2 regions of the Arthrobacter sp. PAMC25284 genome follow, and region 2 is predicted to be linked to the other one. Evidence: predicted binding sites of a transcription regulator. Region 2 holds the regulator's gene; the other holds the start of a gene.
The links. Region 2 encodes LexA, which represses DNA repair genes until DNA is damaged. Its sites were predicted from a motif close to TCGAACANNTGTTCGA; they were not measured.

Region 1: KY499_RS01440 (DUF6504 family protein) is a predicted target of LexA. The motif match lies at 3,389-3,404, and genes of this name have one in related genera.

The regions. Positions count from the first base shown of each region.
Region 1 covers NZ_CP080382.1:296,455-303,437, forward strand. The annotation lists gene KY499_RS01415 (mycoredoxin) at 16-273, opposite strand; gene KY499_RS01420 (SOS response-associated peptidase) at 394-1,122, shown strand; gene KY499_RS18475 (beta-ketoacyl synthase N-terminal-like domain-containing protein) at 1,262-1,675, shown strand; gene KY499_RS01425 (beta-ketoacyl-[acyl-carrier-protein] synthase family protein) at 1,684-2,493, shown strand; gene KY499_RS01430 (chorismate mutase) at 2,540-2,860, shown strand; gene KY499_RS01435 (hypothetical protein) at 2,921-3,307, opposite strand; gene KY499_RS01440 (DUF6504 family protein) at 3,499-3,822, shown strand; partial or broken gene KY499_RS01445 (DNA polymerase III subunit alpha) at 3,819-6,983, shown strand, end outside.
Region 2 covers NZ_CP080382.1:1,181,843-1,188,825, forward strand. The annotation lists gene hisB (imidazoleglycerol-phosphate dehydratase HisB) at 1-337, opposite strand, end outside; gene KY499_RS05570 (histidinol-phosphate transaminase) at 413-1,531, opposite strand; gene KY499_RS05575 (LysM peptidoglycan-binding domain-containing protein) at 1,599-2,069, opposite strand; gene lexA (transcriptional repressor LexA) at 2,406-3,155, shown strand; partial or broken gene KY499_RS05585 (ATP-dependent DNA helicase) at 3,227-5,267, opposite strand; gene hflX (GTPase HflX) at 5,413-6,981, opposite strand.

The sequences.
Region 1 (6,983 bases), 890 kb from region 2:
ACTAGCACACTTTTCTCACGCGGCGAGACGGCTCTGAACGTCCGCGGCGGAGGGGTTGGTGGCTGCGGTGCCGTCGGGGAACAGCACGGTAGGCACGGTGCGGTTGCCGCCATTGAGCTTTTCGACCAGCTCGGCGGTGCCCTCAACCTCTTCGATGTTGATTTCCTTGTAGCCGATGCCCTTGGCGTCGAGCTGCTTCTTCAGCCGGTTGCAGTAACCACACCACGTGGTTGAGAACATGGTGATGGTGCCGGATTCGGGAGTGAAGTCCACGAAAATCTCCTAGGGTGTTGTCCGTAATTGGTTGTTCTTTCCACAACCGTAACCTGCAGCCCGCTATTCCCGGTGGTTGTCCGCAGATGGCATGCTGGTGCCATGTGTGGACGCTACGTAATGGCCCGGGCCGTCGGAGATCTCCTTGCCGCGTTTGATGCAGAGCTGGAAAATGAGATCGTAATTCCGCCGTCGTGGAATGTCGCACCCACCACTGATGTGCCGATTCTGCTGGAGCGGCTCGTTGATGGCAGCGTGGCCCGGCAGTTGCACATCGCACGCTGGGGTCTGGTGCCGTCGTGGGCCAAGGACCCGGGTATCGGCCCACGGATGATCAATGCCCGCAGCGAAAGCGTGCTGGAGAAGCCCTCGTTCCGGAAAGCGGTCCGGTCCCGCCGCTGCGCTGTCCCGGCGGACGGCTACTACGAGTGGAAGACGGAAGGGCGCAGCAAGCAGCCCTACTACGTGCACCCCAGGGACGGAAGTCCCATCGTGTTCGCCGGACTCTACGAGTGGTGGCAGGACCCGGCCAAGGCCGAAGGCGACCCGGAACGCTGGCTGCTTTCGACGTCGATCCTCACCACGGACGCGCCTCCGGATGGCTATGCCGGCGGCACACTCGCCGAATTGACTGCCCTGCACGACCGCGTCCCGATCCCCATGGACCAAAGCACCCTGGCGGCCTGGCTGGACCCGCGCGACGATGACGCCGCCGCCCTGGTGGACCTTGTCCGCGCGGGGGCACACGACGTCGCGGAGACCTGGACGATCGACGCCGTTGGCACCGCCGTCGGAAATGTGAAAAACAATGCTCCGGAGCTCCTCATTCCCGTGGCGGGGCTCTTCTAGCCGACCGCCGGTCCCGGCATCCGGACACCTGGCCGCTCCGAATACTTCCCAAAGGTAAGATTGGTTGCGCCCTTTTGCCGGCGTGCGCCTGATGCTCCCACCGCGGGGGTGCGCGGGGAATTGAGTCGGAGGAAAAAGAGTGGCTGCTGTAACCGGAGAATCCATCGGAGTCGTTGTTACCGGCATGGGCGCCATGACGCCGGTAGGCGGAACGCTGCCCGAGACGTGGGCGGGGCTGCTGGCCGGCCGGTCCGGGGTTGCTGCCCTCGAGGACGAATGGGCCGCCACCCTGCCGGTCCGTATTGCCGGACGCGTCACCGCGGACCCGGCCGACCACCTCTCGATGCGTGAATTCCGGCGGATGGACCGCTGCGGCCAGTTGGCCCTCATCGCGGCACGGGAAGCCTGGGTCCAGGCCGGTACCCCCGGGGCCGACCCCGAGCGGCTCGCCGTAGTCATCGGCTCCGGGTACGGCGGACTGGGGACCACTCTTGCCCAGGCCCGTGTCCTGGACAACGCGGGGGGCCCCGCCGGGTTTCACCGCATACCCTGACCCAGATTATGGTCAACGGTCCCGCGGCCTGGGTCTCGATCGACGTCGGCGCCCGCGGCGGTGCGCGGACTCCGGTCAGCGCGTGTGCGTCCGGGGCTGAGGCAATCGTCCAGGCAGCTGAGATGATCCGCAGCGGCGCCGCCGACGTCGTTATCGCCGGCGGCGTGGACGCCTGCGTCAATGAGCTGACCATCAGCGGCTTCGCCCAAATCCGGGCATTGTCCACCGCTGACGGGGATCCGGCCAAAGTGTCCCGTCCCTTTGACCGGGACCGCAACGGATTTGTGATCGGCGAAGGCGCCGGGATCCTGGTGCTGGAACGGGAGGACTTTGCCGTCGCACGGCGGGCTGAAATCCTGGGCCGGATCGCCGGCGGGGCAATCACCTCCGACGCCCATGACATTGTTGCGGCCGACCCGGCAATGCAGGAACGAGTGATGCAAAAAGCGCTGGACCAGGCATCGCTGACCGGCGCCGACGTCGGCTTCGTCCACGCCCATGCCACCTCCACCCCGCTGGGCGACCGGCTCGAGGCCGGGGCCATCGCGGCTTTGCTCGGTGACCAGGTCCCCGTCACCTCCACGAAGTCCATGACGGGGCACATGCTCGGCGGCGCCGGGGCACTGGGCGCCATCGTCGCGGTCCAGGCGCTCCGCACCGGAAGGCTCCCGGGAACCCTCAACCTCGAGAATCCTGATCCGGAGATCGGCCTCAACGTGATCGGCGCGGCCATCGATTGTTCAGCGGCCGGCGCTGGAATGACCAATGCCTTCGGATTCGGCGGCCACAGCGTGTCGCTTGTTATTACGGGCGGCTAAGCGCACGAATCGACCACGGGGCCGAACCTTGGATACGCTCAGGGACATGTCCACGAACCACGAAGCTGAGAAAAACGCCAAGGCCGACAGGGAACAGCTCGCCGCTGTCCGGGTAGCCGTTGACGAGGTGGACGAGCAGATCGTCACACTGATTGCACGCCGGGAACGGCTCATCAGGATTTCAGGCACCTTGAAGGGTGACGACGCGGAAGTCCGGGCGCCCGGGCGGGTCGAGCGCGTGATTGAACACGTACGCTCCGCCGCGGAGAAAAAAGACATCGATCCCGACATTGTGGAGACGACCTACCGGGCCATGATCTCGGCATTCATCGAACTGGAACTGAAAGTCCACAACGCCACCGACTGACACCGCCGCAGCCGGCTTGTACAGGCGGCCGGCCGTCACGGCGGGCCGCCTTTGTGTTGCCTACAGGGACTCCTGAACCGGAACGTTGGCCTGGAAATCGCGGCCGTCCGCTTCGCTGAACGCGCTCATCAGGTGCCCCTTGGTTAGGCCCATCACGGTGCTCAGCGGGAAGTTGCCGGTAATGGTGTTGCCCGAATGCTCCACGTCCTTGAGGTCAAAGTTCTCCTCGGTGCCGTCGTGGCTGAAGCAGTAAAAGGACACGGCCTCGCCGTTCATGAACTCGATCCCCATCCGGCGCTGGTGGGAATAGTCCGGGGTGGTCGCAACCAGACCCACCACGTAGGCGCCCTGGCCCGGGATATTGCCGTCAATACTAAATTTCGCCACCAAATGGGATTCCTTGGCGGCGACGCTGACGTGGTTCAAAAGTGCGTTATGGGAGCTCATGGCTCAATCCTGCTACCTGTGTCCGCGTCCGTCCACCCCTGATCTAGGTTTTGTTCCCCGCCCTGCGTAGACTGACTCTGTTCGAATATATATTCGAATAAAAATTGTGTGCCTGGCTGCCAGCAGGCCGTTCCCGGGCGCCGTCCAACTGTGTCCGGGAACCCTGCCGCCGGGTTGTTCAGGGAGGCTTAATGGGCGTTTTCAGCGAGTCTGTCTCTGTCGTCTGCTCTCCCGCGGGCCAGCCCGAGACGCTGGAGTGGTCCGGCCGCTGCTACACCGTCTGTGTGGAACCGGTCCGCTGGTTCGAGCGGCGAAAGTGGTGGGCCGAGGAATCCCGGGCGCCGCTCGGGAGCGGCCCCGGACTGGTGGACCATGAAATCTGGCGTGTCCAGGTGCGTGCTTCCGAGGATGCCGGGGAAGGCCTCCTCACCCTTGACCTCAGCCGCCACGTCGGCAGCGGCCGCTGGCGGCTGCTGCGGGTCCATGACGCCGTCCAGACCAGGCGGCGAGCATGAGCTTCACCCATCTGCACGTTTCCACCGCCTTCAGCGCCCACTACGGCGTCTCCTGGCCCGAGGACCTCGCGGCGGCCGCTGCCGCGGACGGCGCCACCGCACTGGCCTGTACCGACCGTGACGGACTCTACGGGGCAGTCAAGCACCTGAAGGCCTGCATGGCCGCGGGCCTGGACGCAATCATCGGGGTGGACCTGGCGGTCCTGGACGACGACGGCGACCTCCGTACCGACGTCGGGGGCCGCGTCGTCGTCCTGGCCCACGGGCACACCAGCGGTGCCGGGTACCGGGCACTGTGCCGGCTGATCTCCGATGCGCATGCCCGCACCACGGGAAAGGCCGGTGGAGCCGTGCCGGTGGCTGTTACCCGGGCCGAACTGGCCTCACGCACCCTGGACCCGGAAACCCTGCAGCCGGTGCTGACCGTGCTGATTGGCCCCGACTCGGACGTCGGACGCGCCATGGGCGGGCGGCGCTACCTGCGGCCCCGTACCCTCTTCAAACGCTGGCTGGAAGCCCTGCCGCCGGGGACCCTCGCCGCCGAAGTGGTCTCCCAGCTCAGCCCGCCCGGTGAACCGCTCAGCACGGCCCAGGCCGTGCGGATGCTCAAACTCGCCGCCGAACACGACGTCCCTCCGGTGCTGAGCAACGCCGTCCGGTATGTCGCCGAGGACGGGGCGGCCACCGCTGACGTCCTGGATTCAGCCCGGGCGCTGAAATCGCTCCCCGAACTCTCCGCTGCCCCGCTGCTTCAGCCCAACGGCCAGGGCTGGCTCAAACCGGCGGCACAGATGATTCGGCTGGGACAGGAAATCATTCACGCCGCAGGGTACGGCGCCGCGGACCTCAAACGGCTGCTGGACCAGACCGGGGCGCTCGCGGACCGGTGCAGGATGGATCCCGCCACGGACATGGGGTGGAAACAGCCCGTCGTCCCCGAGGCCTCTGTAATCGGGATTGCCGGGGACCCGCTCGTGGAACTCACCCAGCGCTGCGATGCCGGCATCAGCGCCCGGTTCCCCGGAATCACCGGGAAGGCCCGGGAACAGCTGCGGGCCCGGCTGGAACACGAACTCCGGATCATCGACAGCCTGGGTTTCGCCTCCTATTTCCTGACGGTCGCCGAGGTCTCACGGATGATCCAGGACATGGGGGTCCGGGCCGCCGCCCGCGGCTCCGGTGCCTCCAGCCTGGTCAACTACCTCATCGGCGTCAGCCAGGTCAATCCGCTCCAGCATGACCTTATTTTCGAGCGCTTTCTCTCCCGGGACCGCGCCACCCTCCCCGACATCGATATCGACGTCGAAAGCGCTGAACGGCACAATGTTTACCGGAAAATCTTTACCCGCTTCGGAGCCGAACGCGTCACCTTGATGAGCATGCAGAACGGCTACCGCGCTCGCGGTGCCGTGCGGGACGCCGGCATGGCCTTGGGGCTGGACGACGGCGAGGTTGGGGAGATCGCCAAGCAGCTGTGGCGGTTTTCTGCCCGGAATTTCCGCGAGGCGCTGGCGGAGAAGCCGGAACTTAAGGAGTTCGCCGGGCGGGTGGATCAGCGGGATTTCACCGGGAACCAGCAACTGGACCTGCTGGTGGACCTGACCGAACGGCTCGACCGGCTGCCACGCCACATCTCCATGCATCCGTGCGGGGTCATCCTGGGCGATGCCACGCTGCTGGACCGCACCCCGGTGCAGCCCAGCGGCTTGGGCCTTCCGATGAGCCAGTTCGACAAGCACGACATGGACCCTATGGGCATGCTCAAACTCGACGTGCTGGGGGTCCGGATGCAAAGTGCCATGGCTTTCGCCGTCCGGGAGGTCATCCGGCTCCACCCCTCCAAGGCCGAGGTGGTCGCGGCAGGCGCACATCCAACCGGGCCGGACGGGACCGGGCCGGACTACATCGCTGCGGACGGGCGGATCGACCTGAACGCCGTCCCGCTCGATGACGAACCCACCTATGAACTGATCCGCAGCACGCACACCCTGGGCTGTTTCCAGATCGAATCCCCGGGCCAGCGCGAACTGATCGGCAAGCTGGCGCCCCGGGAATTCAACGACCTCATCATCGACATCTCGCTGTTCCGTCCGGGACCCATGCAATCCGACATGGTCCGGCCCTTCCTGGAACACCGGCACGGGTTTGCCCCCGAGGTCTATCCGCACCCGGACCTGAAACCGGTGCTGCAGGAGACCCACGGTGTCACGGTCTTCCACGAGCAGATCCTGAAGACCTTCGACGTGATGACCGGCTGCGGGCTGGCGCGGGCCGACGAGTTCCGCCGCGCGTTGGGCAACGGGGTACTGGAAGGGAAAGTGGAGGAGTTTTTCCGGAAGGAGGCCCGGGCAAGAAAGTACACTCCGGAGGTGGTGGACAAGGTCTGGGGCACGCTGAAGGCTTTTGGCAGCTTCGGATTCTGCAAGGCCCACGGGGCTGCCTTTGCCGTGCCCACCTACCAGTCGGCATGGTTGAAGACCCACCACCCGGAGGCGTTCCTGGCCGGGCTGTGGGAGCACGATCCCGGCATGTACCCCAAGCGCCTGCTCGTGGCCGAGGCCCGGCGGATGGGAATCCCGATCCTGCCCCTTGACATCAACCGGAGCGGGGCCGAGTACCGGGTGGAATTGGTCGACGCCGGCCCCGGGCCGTGGCAGGCTGGGCATACGCCTGAGCCTGAACGGCATCTACGGGTTGTCCGGCGCCGAGCTGAAACGCATCGAGGCAGGCCAGCCCTATGATTCCCTGGCGGATCTGCGGGTGCGGTCCCGGCTGAGCAGGCCGGGCATCCAGCGGCTGGCACGGTTGGGTGCGTTTGATTCGTTGCACCGCGCCTCGGGAGGCGAGGGCAGTCGTGCGGACCTGGTCCAGCACCTGCAGAACCTGCAGCACCGGCCCCCGCGCAAAGGCACAGAGGTGATCGAGGGTCAGCTGGCCCTGCCGCTCGGGGACGTCGAGCTGAAAAACGTGAAGGCGGTCCTGCCCGCACCCAGCATGGTGGAAAATGTCCGTGCGGAGCTGGACCTGATGGCCATGGACGTCAGCGAACACCTGATGACCAGCCACCGTCCCCTGCTGGACAGGCTCGGCGTCACCACCGCGGACAAGCTGCTGGGGCTGCGCAACGGCACGGAAGTGCTCGTGGCCGGGGTCCGGGTCGC
Region 2 (6,983 bases):
CGAGAGCCTCGTCCAGGGGAACGGTGGCCTCGCCGAAGCGGCGGATGCCGGCCTTGTTTCCGAGGGCGGTCTTCAGGACCTCGCCGAACGTGATGGCGACGTCCTCCACGGTGTGGTGGACGTCGATGTGGGTGTCGCCGGTGGCCTTGACGGTCATATCGATCAGTGAGTGCTTGCAGAGCGCGGTCAGCATGTGGTCGTAGAACGGAACCGAGGTGCTGATGTCCGAGATCCCCGTACCGTCAAGGTTGATCTCGACCAGGACGGAGGACTCGCTCGTGGAGCGTTCCATGCGTGCGGTCCGGGCCGCGACAGCGGTTGTTCCGGTGATACTCATGTCAATGTGTCCTTTGGCTTTGGCTGAAGGCGTGGTGCCGGGCAGTCGTACGGGGCCTCTTGCTCCGGGTTAAGTCTAGGCGGGCAGAGTGGCCTGGCTGGTCAGGATGTGTTCGAGCGCCGCAAGGAAGGCTGTGGTTTCCGTCTCAGTGCCGGCGGTCACCCGCAGGTGGCCTGGGATGCCGACGTCGCGGATCAGCACGCCGGCCTCCAGCAGTCCCTGCCAGACCTGATGGGGATTCTCGAGACCGCCGAAGAAGACGTAATTCGAGTCGGACGCTGCGGGTTTCAGGCCCATCCGCTGTAGCTCGGCGACAATCCGGTCCCGCTGGCGCTTGATGTCCTCGACGTCGGCCATCAAGGCCTCGCGGTGGCGCAGGGCGGCCAGGGCGGTCGCCTGCGTGACAGCGGAGAGGTGGTAGGGCAGCCGGACCAGGCGAAGGGCGTCAGTGACTTCGGGTGCGGCCGCCATGTAGCCCAGCCGTGCGCCGGCGAGAGCAAACGCCTTGCTCATCGTCCGCGACACGATCAGCCGCTCACGGCCGGGCAGGAGCGTCAGTGCGCTGGGCGTACCGTCGTGGGAAAATTCGTGGTAAGCCTCGTCAACGATCACGATGGTCTGGCTTGCCTCACCGGCTGCATACACCGCCTCGACCACATCGAGGCCAAGCCCTGTTCCGGTGGGATTGTTCGGGGAGCAGAGGAACACAACGCTCGGCTGCAGCTCACGGACCTGGCGTGCCGCCGAGTCGGCGCTAAGGCCGAAGTCATCTGCCCGTGCGCCGGCAATGTACGCCGTGTCCGTACCGGCGGCCAGCAACGGGTACATGGAGTACGTCGGAGGGAAGCCGAGCGCAGTCCGGCCCGGGCCACCGAAGGCCTGGAGGATCTGCTGGAGGACCTCGTTGGAGCCATTGGCGGCCCAGACGTTGTTGGCGTCCAGTCCGTGACCAAGATATTCGGCCAGCCCCTCGCGCAGTTCGGTGAACTCCCGGTCCGGATACCGGTTCAACCCCGTGGCCGCGGCGGAGACGGCTTCCGTGATGGCGGCACGGACGTCGGCCGGAACACCGTGCGTGTTTTCGTTCACGTTGAGCAGGATGGGGACGTCCAGCTGGGGCGCCCCATACGGGCGCAGACCACGCAGATTAGTCCGGAGGGGCAGTCGGTTGAGTCGCTCTAGCTGGTCAGTCACTGCACCAGTTTAAGTGACACCGCGACGGCCCTGAAACTGTGACGCCGCGGCGCCGGTGTTCCCGTCTCTAGCTGGTCGGCACGAAGAGCTGCTGGCCCGGCATAACCCTTGCGGCTTCCAGGTTGTTGAGCTGGACAATATCGGCAATCACGTCGCGGGGGTCCCGTTCCGGCGACACCGCACCGGCGATGGCCCACAGCGATTCACCCGCCTGGACGGTCACGGTAACGGTGGGGGTCACGGAGAGTTCGGACACCGATTCCGCAGCCTTGGCCGGGGCGTTGAAGAAGCCACCGAGGGAGAGGAGAAGCGCTGCCAGCAGGACCAGCGGCATGCCGAACACTACGAAACGCCCACGCCTGGTCAGCCGCAGCGGGGCCAGCCTGTCAGAGGGCGCGTCCGGCACCAGCCACAGGTGGCCCCCGGCCGAGTTATGGCGGCCCGCGACCACGCGGCCCGACTTGCCGCCGTCGCCGTGACCACTGCGGCCGCTGTAACTGTGGTCCTGCGTGTCTTGAAAAGCGCTTGTAACTGACATGAACTGAGTCCTCCTGAACAAAACTGTGCCGCCCGGCGTACTCCGCTTACCTGCCGCCACTCGGCCTGATTTCGAACATAAAGTCGAATTCGAGGCCATGGTTGCGCCTCTGATATTCGAACACATCTTCGAACTTTGCTGATTCATTTCTAGCACTTACTAACGAACGTTGTCGAGACTCGCTAGAACAAATGTTTGAAAATGCTGTGTGGCTGGCCTAGGTTTGAGGGACAGAACAACCACTTCTGCAGTTGATCAGCAGGGTCTGACATTTCAGGCCGGACGTTCCCGGCAACTGCGACGACAGCCGGGTGGAATGGAAAGGCGTTGGCGAACATGGCAGCACAAGCCACCGGCGGCAGGGCCACCCCACGGAGCCCCAAGCCCGCCCGGGCACCCAAGAGCCTGACCGTCCGGCAGAAGAAGATCCTGGAGACCATCCAGCGCTCTGTCACGGACAACGGTTACCCGCCGTCCATGCGCGAGATCGGCGACACCGTCGGGCTCGCCAGCCTCTCCAGCGTCACCCACCAGCTTTCGCAGCTGGAAAAGCTCGGCTACCTGCGCCGCGATCCCAAGCGCCCCCGGGCGATGGAAGTTCTGATGCCGCTGACGCTGGATGAGGGAAAGGCGGCAATTCCCGGGGTGGAAAAATCGGGCGGTCTGCGCGCCGTCGGCGGAATGTCCGTCTCGGAACTGGCCAGCGCCACGGACACGGCCATGGTTCCCTTCGTGGGGCGGATCGCCGCCGGTGGACCTATCCTGGCCGAGCAGGTGGTCGAGGATGTGATGCCGCTCCCCCGCCAATTGGTAGGCCACGGCGAATTGTTTATGCTCCGGGTCGCCGGGGATTCCATGATTGACGCCGCGATCTGCGACGGTGACTGGGTTGTGGTCCGCCGGCAGAAGGATGCCCTGAACGGAGACATCGTGGCTGCGCTGCTCGACGACGAGGCAACGGTCAAGACGTTCCGCCAGCGCGACGGTCACACCTGGCTGCTCCCGCAAAACACCCAGTACGAGCCGATCCTCGGCGATCACGCAGTCCTGATGGGCAAAGTCGTCTCGGTCCTGCGCTCTCTCTAACCCGGGCGCCCGTAGGGACACAAACAGGGACGCAGCCCGGCCGGGCGACACCTGCCCCGCGCGCCACCGGCCTAAGCCTTGGCCGGCTCCTTGGCGAGGCGCTCAAGCGCTGCCCGGGCCACCGACGGGTCGGTCGTCGGCCAGAACGGCGGCAGGGCCGCGCGGAGGAACCCGCCGTAGCGTTCCGTCGACAGCCGCGAATCCAGAACCGCCACCACTCCCCTGTCGGACGTGGATCGGATCAACCGGCCCGCCCCCTGGGCGAGGCGGATGGCCGCATGGGTCGCCGAGACCGCCATAAAGCCGTTGCCGCCGGCCTGTGCCACCGCCCGGGACCGTGCCGTCATCAGCGGGTCATCGGGCCGTGGGAATGGTATCCGGTCGACCACCACGAGTCGGCACGAAAGGCCTGGAACGTCGACCCCCTGCCACAGCGACATTGTCCCGAACAGGCAGGTGTCCGGTTCGTCGGCAAACTGCCGCACCAGCGCCGTCATGGACGAATCCCCCTGGCACAAAATGCTGTGATCCAGCCGCGGCCGCAGGGCCTCGGCGGCTTCCTCGGCCGCCCGGCGGGACGAGAAGAGGCACAGCGCCCCGCCACCGGAGGCGCGGATCAGCTTCTCGAGCTCATCCAGTGCCTCCGGGGACGTCCCGCGGCCGGGCTTGGGCAGGTGCCGGGCGACGTAAAGGATGCCTTGTTTCGGATAATCGAACGGCGACCCGACATCGACGCCGGTCCAGCTCGGGGCCCCACTGCCGACCAGGGCCCAGGCCGCCTGCTGCCGGTTCGAACGCGGCACCGATCGCCAGGGTGGCCGAGGTCAGGATAACGGTGTGGCCCGCGAACAGGCCCTCCCGCAGCCGCCCGGCGACGCTGAGCGGAGCCACGTTGATCAGCGCTGGGGAGTGTTCGTCCGGCTGGGTGTAACCCTGTTGCGGATCAAAGGTGCTGTTCCGGGAGAACCAGACCACCTCGCGGTTCTCCCGGGCGGCCAGCAGCCGTTCGCAAAGTTCAAGGATGACCATCAGCCGCGAGCGTGCCAGCTGCCGGCCGCCGTCGGCCGTAGTACCACTTTCCGCCTTGGAATCCGACAATGCCGCCCTGCAGGCATCACGCAACTGGTCCACACAGTCCAGCTGCTCGCCGTTGAGCCCATTGGGCATCAGGCCGCTGGGAACGTCGGCAACGGCCAGCTCGAGGTTGGCGGCGGCGTTGTTCAGCGCGTCCACGGTGATCCCGGTATGCTTCCGGGCGCCGGAGGCGGCAGCGTGGACCATGGCCACCGACAGCTGGCCCGAGACGGCGCCGGTGACACGGTCCTGCAGTTCGTGGGCCTCGTCGACCACCACAACGTCGTATTCGGGCAACACCGCGAGTCCCTCGAAGGCGCTGACGGCGAGCATGGCGTGATTGGTCACTACGACGTCGGCGTCGGCGGCGTTTTGCCGGGCCAGTTCACTGAAGCATTCGGCTGCGAGCGGGCACTTCTGCGCCCCGAGGCATTCCATCGACGTGACCGAAACCTGGCGCCAGGCCCGGTCCGTCACCCCGGGCATCAATTCGTCGCGGTCACCCATGGCAGTGTCTTCGGCCCATTCGCGAAGCCGGACAACTTCCTTGCCCAGCTGGGAGGCAGCGCCGCCCATGGCCGCCGCAAAATGCGGCACACTGGTGTCCTCGCCGAGCGAAAACAACTGCCCTTCGGACGGTTCCTCGGACGGGAACCCGCCCTCGAGCTTGTGCCGGCAGACATAGTTGGACCGGCCCTTCACGAGGGCCACCTTGACCGGGCGTTCGAGCGCAGGAGTGATGGACTTCAGCAGCCGCGGCAGGTCGCGGCCGACAATCTGGGTCTGCAGCGCCAGAGTGGCGGTCGAGACGAGCGTTGGCTTGTTGCTGACCAGCGAGTGCGCGATCAGCGGAATGAGGTACGCCAACGATTTACCAGTACCGGTTCCCGCCTGGACGAGCAGATGGTCACCGGTCTCGATGGCACGCGCCACCTGCCGGACCATCTCGTGCTGGCCGCTGCGGCTTTGGCCGCCCATGCCGGCCACGGCCCGGTCGAGCAGTTCGATGACGCGTTGTTCGCTGGCCGTTCCGGAAATGCCGGCCGGTTCCGGCGCTGCCTCACCGTCAACTGCCTCCCCGTCGGCGGGTTCGCCGGCCGCGGGTTCGCCCACAGCCGGCTCGTCCGCCGCAGGTACACCTGCCAGCCCGGCCACAGGTTCACCTGCCGCCGAAGGACCCGTTTCAGTCATTAGTGACGAACGACGCGAGTTCGGCTGCGAGGCCTTCACGCACCAAAACAACGGCACGGGTGCCGGTCTCCTCATGCTCGAGGCTGACGATCTCGGCGTCGGTCTCGTGGAGTTTACTGATCAAGTCTCCGCGTTCGTAGGGGATGAGCAGTTCGAGCTTTACCCCGGGCCGCGGGATGCCGTCGCTGATGGCCTGGAGCAGTGCCGGGATACCTTCGCCCGTGCGTGCCGAGACCACAACGTGGCGCGGTTCGCGCTGCTTGAGTCGTTCCAGCACGAAGGGATCGGCGGCGTCGGCCTTGTTCAACACGATGATTTCGGGGACCTTGCGTGCGTCCACTTCGCTGAACACGGCGCGGACCGCGGCAATCTGCCCCTCAGGATCGGGGTGCGAAGCGTCCACGACGTGCAAAATCAGGTCTGAGTCTGCGACCTCCTCCAGGGTGGAGCGGAAGGCCTCCACGAGCTGGGTGGGCAGGGAGCGGACAAAACCGACCGTGTCGGCCAGCGTGTAGCCCAGGCCGTCCGCGGTCTCGGCTTTCCGGACCGTCGGGTCCAGGGTGGCGAACAGTGCGTTCTCCACCAGGACGCCGGCGTCGGTCAGACGGTTCAGGAGCGAGGACTTGCCGGCGTTGGTGTACCCGGCAATCGCCACGGACGGTACGGCGTTGCGGCGTCGGTTAGCCCGCTTCGTCTCACGGGCAGGCTTCATGGCGGCGATCTCGCGGCGCAGCTTGGTCATCCGCGTACGGATCCGGCGGCGGTCCAGTTCGATCTTCGTTTCACCGGGACCGCGCGAACCCATACCGGCGCCGGCACCGCCCACCTGGCCACCGGCCTGGCGGGACATCGACTCGCCCCAGCCGCGCAGTCGCGGGAGCAGGTACTCGAGCTGTGCCAGTTCCACCTGGGCCTTGCCCTCACGGCTCTTGGCGTGCTGGGCGAAGATGTCCAGGATCAGGGCTGTCCGGTCAATGACTTTGACCTTGACGATGTCTTCCAGGCTGCGGCGCTGGGACGGTGCGAGTTCGGCGTCGACGATGACGGTGTCCGCGCCCGTGGACATCACGATGGCCTTGAGTTCCTGTGCCTTGCCGGATCCGAGGTAGGTGCCGGGATCGGGTTTGGAACGGCGCTGGACAAGGCCGTCGAGAACTTCGGAGCCGGCCGTTTCGGCGAGGGCCGCGAGTTCACGCAGCGAGTTTTCGGCGTCGGCAAGGGTGCCTTCGCTCCACAGCCCGGCCAGGACAACGCGCTCCAGGCGCAACTGGCGGTACTCGACTTCGGTGACGTCTTCGAGTTCGGTGGACAGGCCCGCGGTACGCCGCAGGGCGTGACGTTCGGCAAGATCCTGCTGGTCGCCGTCGTAGTCGCTGCGTTCCCCGTCAGTCCGGGAAATGGCCTGGGCCTTGCCGAACACCGCTTTTGGTTCGTCCGCGCCGGGGGCTGCGTTCCGGACGGGGGTGTCCTTGGACAGGATCCGGTCGATCACTGCCTGGATTTCCGCAGGACCCATGTCCTGGTCGGCTGAGTCGGGTCCGGTGTTGGGCTGACTGGTCATGG